DNA from 2 places in the Cytobacillus sp. BC1816 genome. Region 2 is predicted to be linked to the other one. Evidence: riboswitches for the same ligand, from Rfam matches in the RefSeq annotation. Region 2 holds a riboswitch; the other holds the start of a gene.
The links. A riboswitch is a leader RNA that binds a small molecule or an ion and turns the genes downstream of it on or off. The one in region 2 is predicted to bind FMN.
Positions count from the first base shown of each region.

Region 1: it holds a riboswitch for FMN, as region 2 does, so the genes downstream of both, ribD (bifunctional diaminohydroxyphosphoribosylaminopyrimidine deaminase/5-amino-6-(5-phosphoribosylamino)uracil reductase RibD) here and ACR42H_RS19650 (ECF transporter S component) in region 2, are expected to answer to the same signal.

Region 1 is NZ_CP195611.1:3,624,548-3,631,945, reverse strand. Features, by position in the region: gene ACR42H_RS18445 (S8 family peptidase) at 1-1,157, shown strand, start outside; gene ACR42H_RS18440 (hypothetical protein) at 1,378-1,509, opposite strand; gene ACR42H_RS18435 (hypothetical protein) at 1,631-2,149, shown strand; gene ACR42H_RS18430 (TlpA disulfide reductase family protein) at 2,239-2,814, shown strand; gene ACR42H_RS18425 (EcsC family protein) at 2,835-3,656, opposite strand; FMN riboswitch at 3,784-3,945, shown strand; gene ribD (bifunctional diaminohydroxyphosphoribosylaminopyrimidine deaminase/5-amino-6-(5-phosphoribosylamino)uracil reductase RibD) at 4,088-5,185, shown strand; gene ribE (riboflavin synthase) at 5,185-5,838, shown strand; gene ACR42H_RS18410 (bifunctional 3,4-dihydroxy-2-butanone-4-phosphate synthase/GTP cyclohydrolase II) at 5,862-7,055, shown strand; gene ribH (6,7-dimethyl-8-ribityllumazine synthase) at 7,070-7,398, shown strand, end outside.
Region 2 is NZ_CP195611.1:3,857,953-3,865,350, reverse strand. Features, by position in the region: gene ACR42H_RS19675 (ATP-binding protein) at 1-242, shown strand, start outside; gene sigX (RNA polymerase sigma factor SigX) at 497-1,048, shown strand; gene ACR42H_RS19665 (hypothetical protein) at 1,023-2,282, shown strand; gene ACR42H_RS19660 (LysM peptidoglycan-binding domain-containing protein) at 2,495-3,394, shown strand; gene ACR42H_RS19655 (histidinol-phosphatase) at 3,462-4,274, shown strand; FMN riboswitch at 4,430-4,601, shown strand; gene ACR42H_RS19650 (ECF transporter S component) at 4,763-5,347, shown strand; gene ACR42H_RS19645 (ferredoxin) at 5,493-5,741, opposite strand; gene ACR42H_RS19640 (helix-turn-helix domain-containing protein) at 6,002-7,060, shown strand; gene ACR42H_RS19635 (RecQ family ATP-dependent DNA helicase) at 7,057-7,398, shown strand, end outside.

The sequences.
Region 1 (7,398 bases), 230 kb from region 2:
AACTAGAGAATAAGCTCGAAAAATTAGGAGCTGTTGAGGTTTCATCGGCAAATCCTAATTTTCTTAATGAAATCCGGAAGTCTTCCTTGGTATTGTCAGCTGGCGCTGAAAATGTTATTTATCCCGAATCTCCTGCAGTAGATGCAGATCTTCCATTAGATAATGCAGATCTATACAACAATCTGCAATGGGATATCAAACAAGTAACAAATAATGGTGCGTCATGGAATCTTCCAGGAGGAACTGGAAAAGCAGCTGACGGTAAAGACATCGTTGTTGGTGTAATCGATACAGGTATTGACTATAATCATCCAGATTTAAAAGAAAATTACGCATATGGTAAATCCTTTGTTCCCGGCTACCCAGATCCAATGGATGAAAACAGCCATGGAACCCATGTTGCAGGTTCCATCGCAGCGAAAGGAAGAACTATGGGTGTCGGACCTGACTTGAAGGTAGCAGCATACCGTGTATTCGGCCCTGATGGCGGCGCAGCGACTTCCCATATCGCCGAAGCTTTAATGACGGCTGCGGACGACAATGTGGATGTTGTCAACATGTCTCTTGGCGGCTATGACTGGTTCCAGAATCCCGAGTATACAACGAAGGAAACCGTAGCGGATGTGCAAATGTTTAACAGAGCCATCAAATATGCGATTCAAAAAGGCGTTACTGTAGTTGGTTCTGCAGGCAATAACGCTGTTGATTTAAAGAGCCCGGGACAGCTGTCAGGTTCTGATAACGGTGCAACACACAGAAGCCCCAGCAGTCAATTGATGATTCGTGTATCTGCGGGAGGAGCTTTAAAGAATCTTGCTTTCTATTCCAATTACGGTGTCGGCAAAATTGATGTCATGGCACCTGGCGGAGACTTGGGACCAAACTATGATCCAAATACTGGAGCTGGCAGAGACAATACTTATTTGGCATTAGCAACAATCCCTGGCGGTGGATATGGATATAAAGGCGGGACTTCTATGGCCGCTCCGAAAGTTGCAGCACTGGCTGGTGTTATCATCGCAAAACATGGGAAAGACCAAATCTCTCCTGCACAAGTAAAACAGATCATTCAATCTTCTTCAGAAGATATCTTCAAGCCTGGATACGACGAACAATCTGGCCATGGGCTAATTAATGCAGTTAATGCTTTAAAGTAATTCCATCAAGCGAGCTGGCGGAAAGTGTCCGTCAGCTTTTTTATTTGAAGGAAAATCAGCGAATAAAGGTGTTAAGGAAAAGCTCAAACAGACTTTCTGCAGATACAGCGATATGTACACTCATAAAATCCTGCCAAAAATTCATTTTTTTGAAATTAATTAATAGAATATAGAGAAATACATATAGCGGGGGAGACACACTGATGAATATCCAGCAATATTACCGGAAAACAGCTGACATCTCAATAAATGCAAGCCTTGCCGCACTTGTACCTCCATTTTTCTTTCTCTTGGTTTTCATAAATGATTCTCCACGGACAAATTTAATTCTTTTCCTAATTCCTTTCATCATATATAGTTCTCTGTGCCATCAAATTCACTTGCTGAATAAACAAAGGGCGGCCGAGATATTGGAGAGAAATTCCACTAAAAGCAGACAAGCACTTCTCTCATTGTTATGCCAGTCAAATTTAATGATCGCTTTTTTGCCGGCTCCTTCCCTTAGAATGGTGCTCTTTGATCCGGAAGGAAGGCAGGTTGGTGAAATCAGGGATATGAAAATGTGGAAGTTTCGATGGTTCTTGCCTTATTTTTTGGACCGGCTTTTTCCAAGAAGGCTGGGTATCTATGATCATAACGATAATCTGGAGGCATCAATCCTAATCGATAAAAAGGGCGTCGATATTTCGTTTGCGAAAGACTCCTGTAAAGAAACAATAATTAATAAAAAAGATGGATCCAAACTGGTTTATGAGAATGGCTGTGATCGATATTCTATTTCTAGAACATTTTTTCATACGGATTTTCAGGTTCTTGATGAGAAATCCAATAGGATAGCACGCCTTCGGAAAGGATGGATGCCGCTTGAATGGGGGCAGCAGTTCAGGGATCCCAATACACCTGTACTTTCTTTTGATGAGGATCTGACATCAAAAGAAAAGCTTAGAATTTATGCCATTTTTGCGACGCTTTTTCTTTACCGCAATCACTGAAACAGAGTGCACATTTATAGATTCTATATTCCCCATATAGTATGATAAGTTCAGCTAAAATATAGGGATATCAGTATAGAGGTGTTGGAATGAAAAAGTTTCTATTCGCTGCCGCAGTTATTGTCCTTTTGCTGTTTATTGTTGACAAAACAATTCTCAAGGAAAAAGGGGTAGTAGAGCAAGCCGGACAAATGCAGAAATACGATAAAATGGAGAATCCTGAAGATTTGCCTGTTGGTCTGGAGAAAGGGGACCTTGCTCCTGATTTTGAACTGACAGATATGGAAGGAAACCCAGTAAAACTCTCCGACTTTAGAGGCAAGGCAGTTCTTTTGAATTTCTGGGCAAGCTGGTGTCCTCCTTGCCGTGCGGAAATGCCGCATATGGAGAAGCTGTATAATAAGTATAAAGATAAAAATTTCGATATTCTTGCAGTCAATCTCACAAACACAGAAAAAAATAGCGGTGACGCAGAGAAATTCGTAAAAGAGCTGGGGCTGACTTTTACAATTCCTATGGATGTAAAAGGCGAAGCAGGTTCTGACTATAATATAATGGCCTATCCTACAAGCTATTTTATTGATTCCGATGGTGTTATTAGAGAAAAAGTCCTGGGAGCCTTAAATGAAGAGTATATGGAGCAGGAGATCAAAAAGCTTCCATAAATAAAACCGGAGAGCCATTGTCAGCTCTCCGGTTTTATTTCTGTAATCATATTCTGTTGCAGACGATTAACGATTACTCTTTTTCGGTATAAGATTATGCCTGCTTCGGCAATATCATTTACGGCTGAACGATTTATGAAAGCCCCAAACAGCAGACCAGCTATTGGGATCATTTGGAAAAGTTTTTTCCAGCCAATTTGGTCCCTGTAAGAAAACACAACTTCTCTCCATCCCTGAAGCTCGGAAACGACTTCCCTTTTTGCTCCTTCTTCTTTAGAGCCGAACATGGAAAGCTGCTGCAGAATGGCTTTTTTTCCTACAATGTCACTGGAAACAAATTGCAGAATTTTGACGATGAACATTCTTTCATTCCTATCAGCTGGATCAAAGCCATAGCAAATCGCAATATCCTGCAGGGTTTTTAGCTGAATGCCAAGGAGAAGCGGGATATCAATGGTCAGGGTAAAAATCCCTCCGACCCCAGTACTCGCACCTTGCAATGCAGCGGTTCTTTTACGATTTGAGCTTAGCTTTTCGGCGGCTTCATCCATCTTTGATATTGGCAGGGCTTCTACATCCAGCAGTGTATGAATATTTTGTTCGGGATAATAATTCTTTAATGCTGAAGCTGAACTTAAATATCTTCCTCCTGATTGAATATATGTGCCAAGCTCATCAAGAATCACTCCAACCTTTTTTTGTATGAACTCCGGTGTGAATCTATCAATGAGCTTAAAAGGGAGTCTGCCCAGCTTCTCCCATAACCATAAATCACCCTGGTCTTTTTCCCATTCTTCACATTTTCTTAATTCATTTATTAGATGTTCTCTTGGTTCAATCATATTGAAAGTCCTCTCCTTCTTCTATAATTAACTATACGGCAGTTTTAAGCAAAAGTTTCGATTCTTTCATAAACAATTCTCTTTGTATCTTCCGACTATTCATGGTAAGATTCTTATAATAGAATAGGATTTCCTTCGGGGCAGGGTGAAATTCCCAACCGGCGGTGATGAGGGTAAGCCCTCTTAGTCCGTGACCCGGTTTTATTAGCAGAGATACTTTCTAATGAAAACGGTGGATTTGGTGAAACTCCAAAGCCGACAGTGAGAGTCTGGATGGGAGAAGGAATGATTATATGCTGCGTTCAAAAAAACCTTTTTGAAACGCTTATTTCGTCATGTGATTTTGCCCCGTTTCACCTAGCTGGTGTACGGGGTTTTGCCGTTTTGTACTTAATTTGGAGAAATAGCAAGGGAAGGAGGATTCAGATAATTTGAACCATCAGGAATATATGAAGTTAGCCATCAGCCTGGCAGCGGCCACTAAAGGCCAAACCAGCCCTAACCCGCAGGTGGGTGCGGTTGTAGTTAAAAATGGTGAAATTCTGGGGATGGGTACTCACCTGAAAGCAGGAACTCCCCATGCTGAAGTCCATGCGATTGCTGCAGCTGGCGATAAGGCTAAAGGCGCTGATATTTATGTCACGCTGGAGCCATGCAGCCATTTTGGCAGGACTCCGCCATGCGCAGACTTAATAATTAAATCAGGAATTAATAGGGTTTTTATTGCTTCTGCTGATCCCAATCCTTTAGTTTCCGGCAAAGGAATTGAAAGAATGCAGGATGCCGGGATTGAAGTGGTGACCGGCTTATTGAAGGAGGAAGCAGATGCCCTAAACGAACCATTTTTCCATTATATAAAAACAAAGACACCATATGTAACCCTTAAAGCAGCCTCATCGTTTGATGGAAAAACAGCTGCAAAAACCGGTGACAGCAAATGGATTACTTCTCCAGAATCCAGGCAGGATGTGCATCGGCTACGGCATGAACATGACGCAATACTTACAGGTGTAAATACGATCATTCACGATAATCCCCTTTTAACCGCCAGGCTGCCCCAAGGCGGAAAAAATCCCATTCGAGTTGTATTAGATACAAATCTGAGAATTCCCTCTGACGCAAATGTCATTCGAGATCAGTCTGTAAAGACCATAATCTTTACCGGCTGCAATATAGATCGGTCAAAGGCAGAAGAGATAAGGAAGTATGATGCTGAAGTTTTTTCTTTTCCTGCTAATGAGGTGCCGATTAAAGAAGTATTAAAAAATTTAGGTGAAAGAAACATCATGACTTTATTTGTTGAAGGCGGATCTGAAATCCATGCTTCATTTATAAAAAGCGGTTTCTTTCAGCAGATAATCCTTTATATGGCTCCTAAAATTATAGGAGGCAATAAGGCGATACCCTTTATTGGCGGGGATGGTGCCGACTATGTAAAAGATGCCCCTGTACTGGAATTTACAGAAATTGATAGGATTGGCGGAGACCTTAGAATTACCGCAAAACCGCTGAGGGAGGCCAAGGAGTAATGTTTACTGGAATTATTGAGGAACTGGGGACAGTAAAAAAAGTAGTTCAGCAAGGCAAGGCAATGAAACTGACGATTCAAGCTTCCAAAGTTTTAACAGATGTTCAACTGGGGGACAGCATTTCGGTAAATGGCGTGTGCCTAACAGTTACGGAATTTGCGAAAAATGAATTTTCAGCAGATGTCATGCCTGAAACATTCAAAAGTACTTCGCTTTCTGCCATTAAAGAACGAACAAAAGTCAACCTGGAGAGGGCGATGTCGGCAAATGGCCGCTTTGGGGGGCATTTTGTGACAGGGCATATTGATGGAACTGGTCAGATTCTAAAAAAAACAGTGAGTGAAAACGCCATTTATATAAAAATATCTGTGCCTCCTGCATTAAGTCATTTGCTTATCATGAAAGGATCAATTGCCGTGGATGGGATTTCCCTGACTGTTTTCGGTAATGAAGACAATACTGTTACTGTCTCGATCATTCCCCACACAGCAAGTGAAACGGTACTGGGGTTCAAAGCAGCGGGAGACATTGTTAACCTCGAGTTCGATATGCTTGCCAAATATCTATATTCCTTCATGAACAGGCAGCAGGAAACCGCATCGCCTAAAGAAGGAATTTCTGAGCGACTCCTTAAGGAGAACGGCTTCATATAATTAGCAAGGAGGGTCAATCAAACATGTTCAGTGAAATAAATGAGGCATTAGAAGATTTAAAAGCAGGAAAAGTCATTATTGTCTGTGATGATGAAGACAGGGAAAATGAAGGGGATTTCCTGGCAATCGCGGAATATGCGAAACCGGACACGATCAACTTTATGGCCAAAGAAGGCAGAGGCCTGATTTGTACACCTATCACTGAGGAGCTGGCTGAAAAATTGGAACTGAATCCAATGGCAGAAGTGAACACTGACAGTCATGGAACAGCTTTCACAATCAGTATTGACCATGTGAAAACCACTACAGGCATCAGTGCATTTGAGCGTGCATTCACAATAAAAGAAATGCTTGAGGACGACGCTAAACCAGCAGACTTTTCCCGGCCGGGACATGTTTTTCCGCTAGTGGCCAAAAAAGGAGGAGTCTTAAGGCGTGCAGGCCATACAGAGGCCGCCGTCGATCTTGCACGTCTAGCCGGTGCTGCACCAGCAGGGATTATCTGTGAAATAATGAAAGACGACGGAACGATGGCTCGAGTGGATGACCTGGAAAAAGTGGCTGAAAAATTCAACATAAAAATGATTACTATTCAGCAATTGATAGAGTATCGATTAAAGCATGACTCCATTGTAAAAAGGGAAGTGGAGATACAGCTTCCAACAGAATTTGGAGATTTTAAAGCAGTAGGCTATACAAACACTGTCGATGGAAAAGACCATGTAGCTCTTGTAAAGGGAGAAATCGATGAAAATGTACCGGTATTGCTTCGTGTGCATTCTGAGTGTCTGACCGGAGATGTATTTGGATCCAACCGCTGTGACTGCGGACCGCAGCTTGAAGCAGCGTTGGCACAGATTGAAGAGGCAGGCCGGGGAATCCTTTTATATATGAGACAGGAAGGACGCGGCATCGGCCTCATCAATAAAATGAAAGCCTATAAGCTGCAGGAAGAGGGCTACGATACCGTAGAAGCAAATCATAAGCTCGGATTTAAGGACGATCTTCGCGACTATGGGGTAGGTGCACAAATCCTTAGGGATCTTGGGGTGAAAAAAATGCGCCTTCTAACCAACAACCCTCGCAAAATTGCTGGACTGGGCGGCTATGGGCTGGAGGTATCCGAACGGGTTCCTCTTCAAATGCCTGCCAAATCTGAAAATGAGAATTACTTAAAAACAAAGAAAACAAAACTTGGACATTTATTACAATTTTAAGGGAGCGATTAGAGATGAAAAAGGTAATTGAAGGACATTTAGTAGGAACAGGATTAAAAATGGCAATAGTAGTGTCGCGTTTTAATGAATTCATTACGGGCAAGCTTTTAAGCGGAGCGGAAGATGCACTTAAGCGCCACGGAGTAAGCGAAGAAGATGTGACAGTTGTGTGGGTTCCTGGAGCATTCGAAATTCCTCTGGCAGCTAAAAAGCTGTCCCAATCCGGAAAGTATGATGCAGTCATCACTCTTGGCACAGTGATTCGCGGAGCAACTCCGCATTTTGATTTTGTCAGCGGCGAAGTGGCTAAAGGGGTCTCAGCGACAGCATTGCAAAGCGGTGT
Region 2 (7,398 bases):
AACGGGGACTGTTTATAGAAGTGAAAGATTCTGGCTCAGGGATTCCCGAAGAGGACCTGCCATTTGTATTTGAACGCTTTTACAAAGCGGACAAAGCAAGAACGAGGGGCCGATCTGGAACTGGCCTTGGCCTTGCAATTGCAAAAAATATAATTGAAGCTCATAAAGGCCATATTACCGTTCAAAGCAAGACCGGACACGGTACGACATTTTCAATCTTTATCCCTCGAAATGAAGGATAAAGACGAGAAATGTGGCGATTGTTCTTGATACACGGGAAACAATTTATTATAGGCTTAGGGAAGGAGATGCATAATGTTTCCTTCCCTTTTTTTTTGAAATATAGTTCTAAGCAATGGGCCGGGCGTTTTTGATGGCAGGGAGTAATCCCTCACCCAAACAGCCTCTTGCGCTTTTCTGCAAAATAATAATATAGTTAAACTGTAACTTTTTTTAAAGAGAGAACGACTATTTTATTGAACGGGGAGGGGAATCCATGGACTCCGTTTTTGATGAACTTTATAAAAAATACCATCAGGACGTTTTTCAATTTCTTTTTTATATGGTCAAAAACAAGGAACTGGCTGAGGATTTAGTCCAGGAAGTCTATATAAGAGTATTAAAATCATATGAAAAGTTTGAAGGGAAAAGCAGCGAAAAAACATGGCTCTTTTCAATTGCGCGGAATGTTGCCATAGATTCTTTTCGCAAGCAAAAGGGCTGGAAGCAAAGGATTATGGAGAAATTTGACTGGTCAACTCAGGAGGTAAAGGATGTTCTGCCCTTGCCGGAAGAAATTGCCGTGCAAAGAGAAGAAATTCAGCTGATCTATCGCTGTCTGGATTTATGCACCATTGACCAGAGGCTTGTCATAATTATGAGATATATACATGAACTCAGCATTAATGAAACAGCTGATTCACTTGGCTGGACCGAAAGCAAGGTTAAAACAACCCAGCATCGTGCTTTAAAGGTGCTTAAAAAACATATGGAAGATTTTAAGGTAAAGGAGGGAATGGATAATGAAGGAATCAAAGTGGAGCGATGAGCAGCTTCAGGAATTGCTGAACCAGCTGCCTAAAATTAAAGATGATCGTGATCCGAGAGACATTTATCAAGCTATCGAAATTAAGATGGGAAAGCAAAAAAACAGAACATGGATCCTGCCATCTATTGCAGCGGCTGCTGCCTTGCTCCTGCTTTTTATTCTCGTCCCAAACCTTATGAGCTGGCAGGAGTCTGCCGATAAGCAGGTCGAATTGAAAGCGGACCGATCAACCTCATCTGAACAAATAGCAAGTGAAAATAACACTATTCTGGAAGCGAAAGAGGAAGACTCCGAATTAATTGCTCAAGATAAAGGCTCAGAAGAACAGGACCAGGCACAGCTGTTTACTGAGCCGGAAGCGGAAATAAATGATGAGATAAGCAAGAAGACAGTTGAGTCAGAATCAAGTCCTACTGCCGTTTATGAAGAAGATTTGGCAGGGAAAGAGGTACTGACTTATGCGATTCCAGATAAGGCAGCACAAAATATTGTACCCGTCAGTGTTTTAGTTGATGAAAATCCTGCCAGGACGAAATTTGAATTATTTGAAGACACGATGAGCAGGCTAACCGAAGATAAATGGGGTTTAGAGGATTACTATCCTCTGAAAGCAAATTTCACCTATGATCAGGGAAATAAGATGTTAACTGTCGATATGCCAGCGGATCATCCATATAGCATGTCTTCCACGACAGAAATACTATTAGAGAAGGTCTTGTCCAATATAATGAATAATCTTGATATAGAAAAGATTAACTTCATGACTGAAGGGGAAATCGGCATTGAATTTAGCCATTACGGATATAGGAAGGAATTTATCCCGGAAAATAGCAATGGTAACTTAATTTATTATTTCTTATATCCAAATGGCGCAGATTCAACACCATTCCTGGTCCCGCTAAGAGAAGAGCTCAATTCTATAAAAGATGCTCTACTAGCCATGAAGAAAAACCGGACTGAAAATAATTTACAGGCATCCATACCGGAAGACATTGATTTTGAAACAGAAGAAATACAGGATGGCAAACTCTTAATCCGTTTTAATAATGAATCAGAAATAATTAATGATGAATCAACACTTCATGCGATTGAAGCAATACTTCTGACGGCAAAAGACTTTGATTTTGACACGGTTAAATTGGAAAATGCAGATGTTGATAAAATCGGCAAGTTTGACCTTACTGAAGAATTAAAGGTACCAATAGCAGCTAATAAACGAGATTTGCCAAATTAGGGAGGCGGCCATATGGCTGTCTTTTTTTATGGAAAAAATCCCTCAGGTCTGCATAAAAACTATACTGCTGGAAGTATACTAATAACTGTGCTTTTAAGAGCTTTATTGTTAATTGTTCTAAAAGAGTACAAGCTGTCATAGGGTGGAAGAGAGTGCGGTCAATGACCAGGCATTCGTACAGATATTTCAGCTTACAACATAGGAGGAAAAGAATGAAGGATTACATAAGGCGTTTCTTTATCGCAGGAATAATGGCTCTTTGTGTGAGTCTGTTATTTCTGGGTGGGAAGCATTCTAAAGCTGCCGAGCCAATAATTCCGGAACTGACAGAGCTTTGGGTATGGCCTGCAGATGGTGTAATTACAGACACGTTTGGGACAAGAGAAGGACAGCATAAAGGCATCGATATAGCTGGAGATTCCGGGTCTCCAGTTTATGCTGTTGACGCAGGAATTGTGTCCAGGTCTTATCATTCCCAAACATATGGAAATGTGATATTCATTAAACATAACAACCAAACTGAAACAGTATACGCCCATCTGGATAAACGCTTTTCTTCTGAAGGCGAAAAAGTTGTGCAGGGACAGAAAATCGGACTGATGGGAAGCACGGGTGACTCCTCAGGAGTGCATCTCCATTTTGAAATACATACGCAGGCATGGACAGCTGATAAAATAAATGCAATTGATCCCTCTGTTGCATTTGGGACGGGAGAAGTTGGACAAGCTGTAATTGCAGTGATGAAAGATGAAAATGCGCGTGAAGTTTCAGCACCGCCGTCTAATCTTGAGTCAGGGAAAATAAAAAATGATTCCGTGGAAACTTACCATATAGTTAAAACAGGGGAAACATTATGGTCTATTGCTGCACACTATAATTTGCGGGCCGGGGATATTGCGGATTTAAATAATATTAATCCTGATCACATTATTTCAGGTCAAAAGCTATTGATAAAACCCGAGAACTCTATAGAATACACTGTTAAACAGGGAGATACTCTAACTTCTATAGCAAAAATGCATGATACAACTGCAGAAACAATCAAAGACTTAAATAATGCTGATTCAGATACTATAAAAATTGGACAAATTCTAATCATTCGCAAAAAATAGAATAGAAATGATTGCACCGCTTTACTCCCTTAAAGTATAATGGGTAAAAAACTGGGGGAGTTAAGAAATGCTTACAGACTATCATAATCATCTCGAAAATGGCACGTTAAGCCTGGATTATTTAAAAAAATTCACAGATGCGGCAGCCCGGAAAGGGATTGAATCTTTTGGAATCTCAGAGCATGCCTATCATTTCTATCAGACAGCAGACATCCTGCAGAATCCATGGGTAAACGAAAGGCGTTTTTATGATATGAAAGACTATGTGAATGTTTTTCATGAAGCTTGGAGCAATGACATAGATGTGAAGATGTCAATTGAAATGGACTACACGCCCGGCAAACACGATGAAATGGCGAAGTTTATCAATAGTTATTCTTTTGACTATGTTATCGGATCCATTCATTGGGTTGGAGATTTCGGCATAGACCTGGCTGAATTTAGGAAAGAATGGGATAAACGGGATCTATACGAAGTATATCGAAAGTACTTTGATCAGGTAGTCACTCTGGCACAGTCAAATTTATTCGATATTGTTGGCCATTTAGACCTCGTGAAAATTTTTAAGTATGTTCCCCGGGACGAAGAATTTTTGCTGGAGCAATATGATCGTGCAGCCAACGCGCTGGCAGAATCCAAGACATGTGTTGAAATCAGTACAGCTGGTCTGCGAAAACCAGTGGGGGAACTATACCCGGACAAACGACTTCTTCAGAAATGCTATGAAAAAAATATCCCGATTGTTCTATCGTCTGATGCGCACTTTCCTGAACATGTAGGTGCAGATTTTGAAAAAGCAATTGATCTTGCAAGAGAAGTGGGGTATCAGTCCATCATGACTTTCTCAAAAGGAGAAAGAAAAGAATTTCCGCTTGGATAAAATAAAAAAGATGGCATATCGCCGTCTTTTTTTGTTATATCAATAAAAATCTGTAAAGGTTCTTGGATAGAAAGATTCTCTAAACCTGACAGGTAAACATATCCCTTCACAGAATAACTTTTTTTCAGTATAATTAATCTGTATAAATAAATACGGTCTATCTTCGGGGCAGGGTGAAATTCCCGACCGGCGGTGATGGGTTATTCTTGACTCTAAGCCCGCGAGCCTGAAAGCAGAGTTTTTAAATTAAAAGCTTTGCGGTTAATTTGGGCAGGATTTGGTGCGATTCCAAAGCCGACAGTACAGTCTGGATGGGAGAAGATGGAGGTTCTGCAAACGTTCAAAAATGCAGGTTTTGAACGTTATTAAGCATGCCTTTGCAACTCTCCCTCAAGCTATATTAGCTTGAGGGTTATTTATTGCAAAGATATTTGCTTAGCTGAACCTTTCTTCTTTAGGAGAGATAGTCCTAAAAAGGAGAGAGGAACTTGAAAAAACTTAATATCAAAACTATGGTTGCCATCGGAATGCTAAGCAGCATCTCTTACGTATTAATGCTGCTCAATTTTCCAATCCCGCCGTTTCCGCAATTTCTGATGATTGACTTCAGCGATATTCCTGCATTAATCGCAGCGTTAATCTTTGGTCCAGCAGCAGGGATTTTAGTGGAACTTATTAAGAATATTCTTGATTACTTCATGACAGGGAGTGCAACAGGAGTACCTGTAGGACATATTGCAAACTTTGCCGCTGGCATCTTGTTCGTCCTGCCAACTTATTATGTGTACAGTAAGCTGAAAACAAAAAAAGGCATGACGTTTGGACTTGTAATCGGCACAATGGTTATGGCTGTCATAATGAGTGTACTTAATTACCTTGTAATTCTGCCGGCATATACATTCTTTCTTAATTTCCCTGCAATGTCAGCACCTGAAATGAGAACAATGATTGTGACAGGGATCTTGCCATTCAATATTATAAAAGGTGTAATCATTTCTTTTGTTTTCATGCTTATTTTTACACGCATGAGAACTTGGGTGGAGAAGCAGGCTGTTATAAAAAGCGCAGCTTAATAATATATAAGTTTAAAGCAGCGGCAAATGTGCCGCTGCTTTTTCTGTTCACTCCAAGCATGCTTGTTAAATGTAAATATAAAAAACTCCCTTTCATGATGAAAGGGAGCAGCAGCTTAACATAGGGTAAAGTATGGTTGAAGGATTATTCGTATTTAAGCGGATCGCCATCAAAAGCATCATCAGCTACTTTGATTGAATCGGTTGGGCAGCCTTCAAATGCATCCATCATATCATCAACTAATACATCAGGAATTTCAACGATACCCTGGTTATCATCAAGGGTAACGAAAGCGATGCCTTCATCATCATAATCATAAATGTCCGGTGCAGCTGCGCCGCAAGCTCCACATGCAATACATGTTTCTTTGTCAACAATTGTATACTTTGCCATGAAAAAAACCTCCCAAGATTTAAACAATTAATCGTCCATCAAGATGATGGTAACACATTCCTCACATCTATTGTAAAACTGAATGTTCAACTTTTCAATAGAAAATGTATTGAGAATGCTTATCACACAAGGGTTTAGGCATAATTTGCCCTGTGGAAAAATAATTAAAACGGCCTGCAGATTTCTTTCATGATAAAATGGAAGAAGGACAACAAGCTTATTAAAACAAGAAAAAAATCTTTGGCCGTTAGGTGAAAAAAATGGAAAGATCTTATTTGAAAACTGTAATCATGTACTGTGTTAAAGAGTTACAGGGACAAAGAACTATATATTCTATTTTACATTTGCTCAATGGGAAAAAATCTTCCCAAACCATTCAAGATGCTCATTTATTTCAGCTAACCCCGCTTTTTAGAACATTTGGAAGTTTAAGCCGGGATGTTCTGGATCAACTTGCACAAGAACTTGTAAGCAGCTGCTTGATGGCTCCAACTGATGAAAAGCATTTCATTTTGACTTCAGAGGGTCAGGAAGAGCTGGGAAGGTCTCTTTTAGAATGTCCAATACCGTCTTCATTAAACGGATGGCTGTATCATAGTGCAGGCGACCTGTTTTGGGAGAGGATTACTCTTTTAATTCAGGTTATATCACATTTAAATAATAACAATGTAAAATACCTTCCGATTCAAAGAAAAAGAGATGTTCATGAATGGCTGAAATATTTTTTGAGAACATCTGGATTCGCCCGCAATGAAGTAGGAGTTGTGCTAAACAGGGAACTTTGCCAGTGCCTTGAAAGACTAAGTGATATTAATCCTGCTGTACTGACATTGAGGCTGACAGGCTATAACCGTATTGGCCTTACTGCTGTTCAGACTTCAGAACAGCTGGGAATCAGTCATGATTATTATCACCATCAGTTCCTTGGAGCCATTCATCATATCCTTGCAAGCGTAAAAGAAAATCCTGCCGAATATCCGCTTATCGATAAATTAGTGAGCGGGACAGGAAATGAAGTTCAGTTAACGTTGTCTGCCCAAAAAACATACACACTTCTAAAACAGGGACTGAACTTGGATGTTATAGCAAAAACGAGAAATTTGAAAAAAAGCACAATTGAGGATCATGTTGTGGAGATAGCGTTAAATGACAGCGGCTTTAATATCACAAGTTATGTTTCAGAAAAGAAGCAGAAATTGATTCTTCAAGCAGCGAACAGTGCTGATTCATTGCAATTAAAGCAAATACGTCAAATGGTGCCGGAATCCGATTATTTTGAAATCAGATTAGTCATGGCAAAGCTTGGAGAGGGACAATGAGATTAGAAGCGGTATTGCAGAGCAAATTTGGATATCCTGCCTTCAGGCCTGGACAAAAGGAGATCATAGAATCTGTGCTTTCAGGGAGGAATACTGTTGCCATGCTGCCTACAGGAACTGGTAAATCCCTTTGTTATCAGCTGCCGGGATATGTGATTGAAGGTCAGGTGATTATTATATCTCCTTTGCTGTCCCTGATGCAGGATCAGGCTGAACAGCTTATGATGAATGGAGAAAAAAAGGTGATTGCATTCAATTCCTTTTTAACCAGCGCAGAAAAGAAACAGGCATTGATTCATCTGAATCAATATAAGTTTATCTTTATTTCACCAGAAATG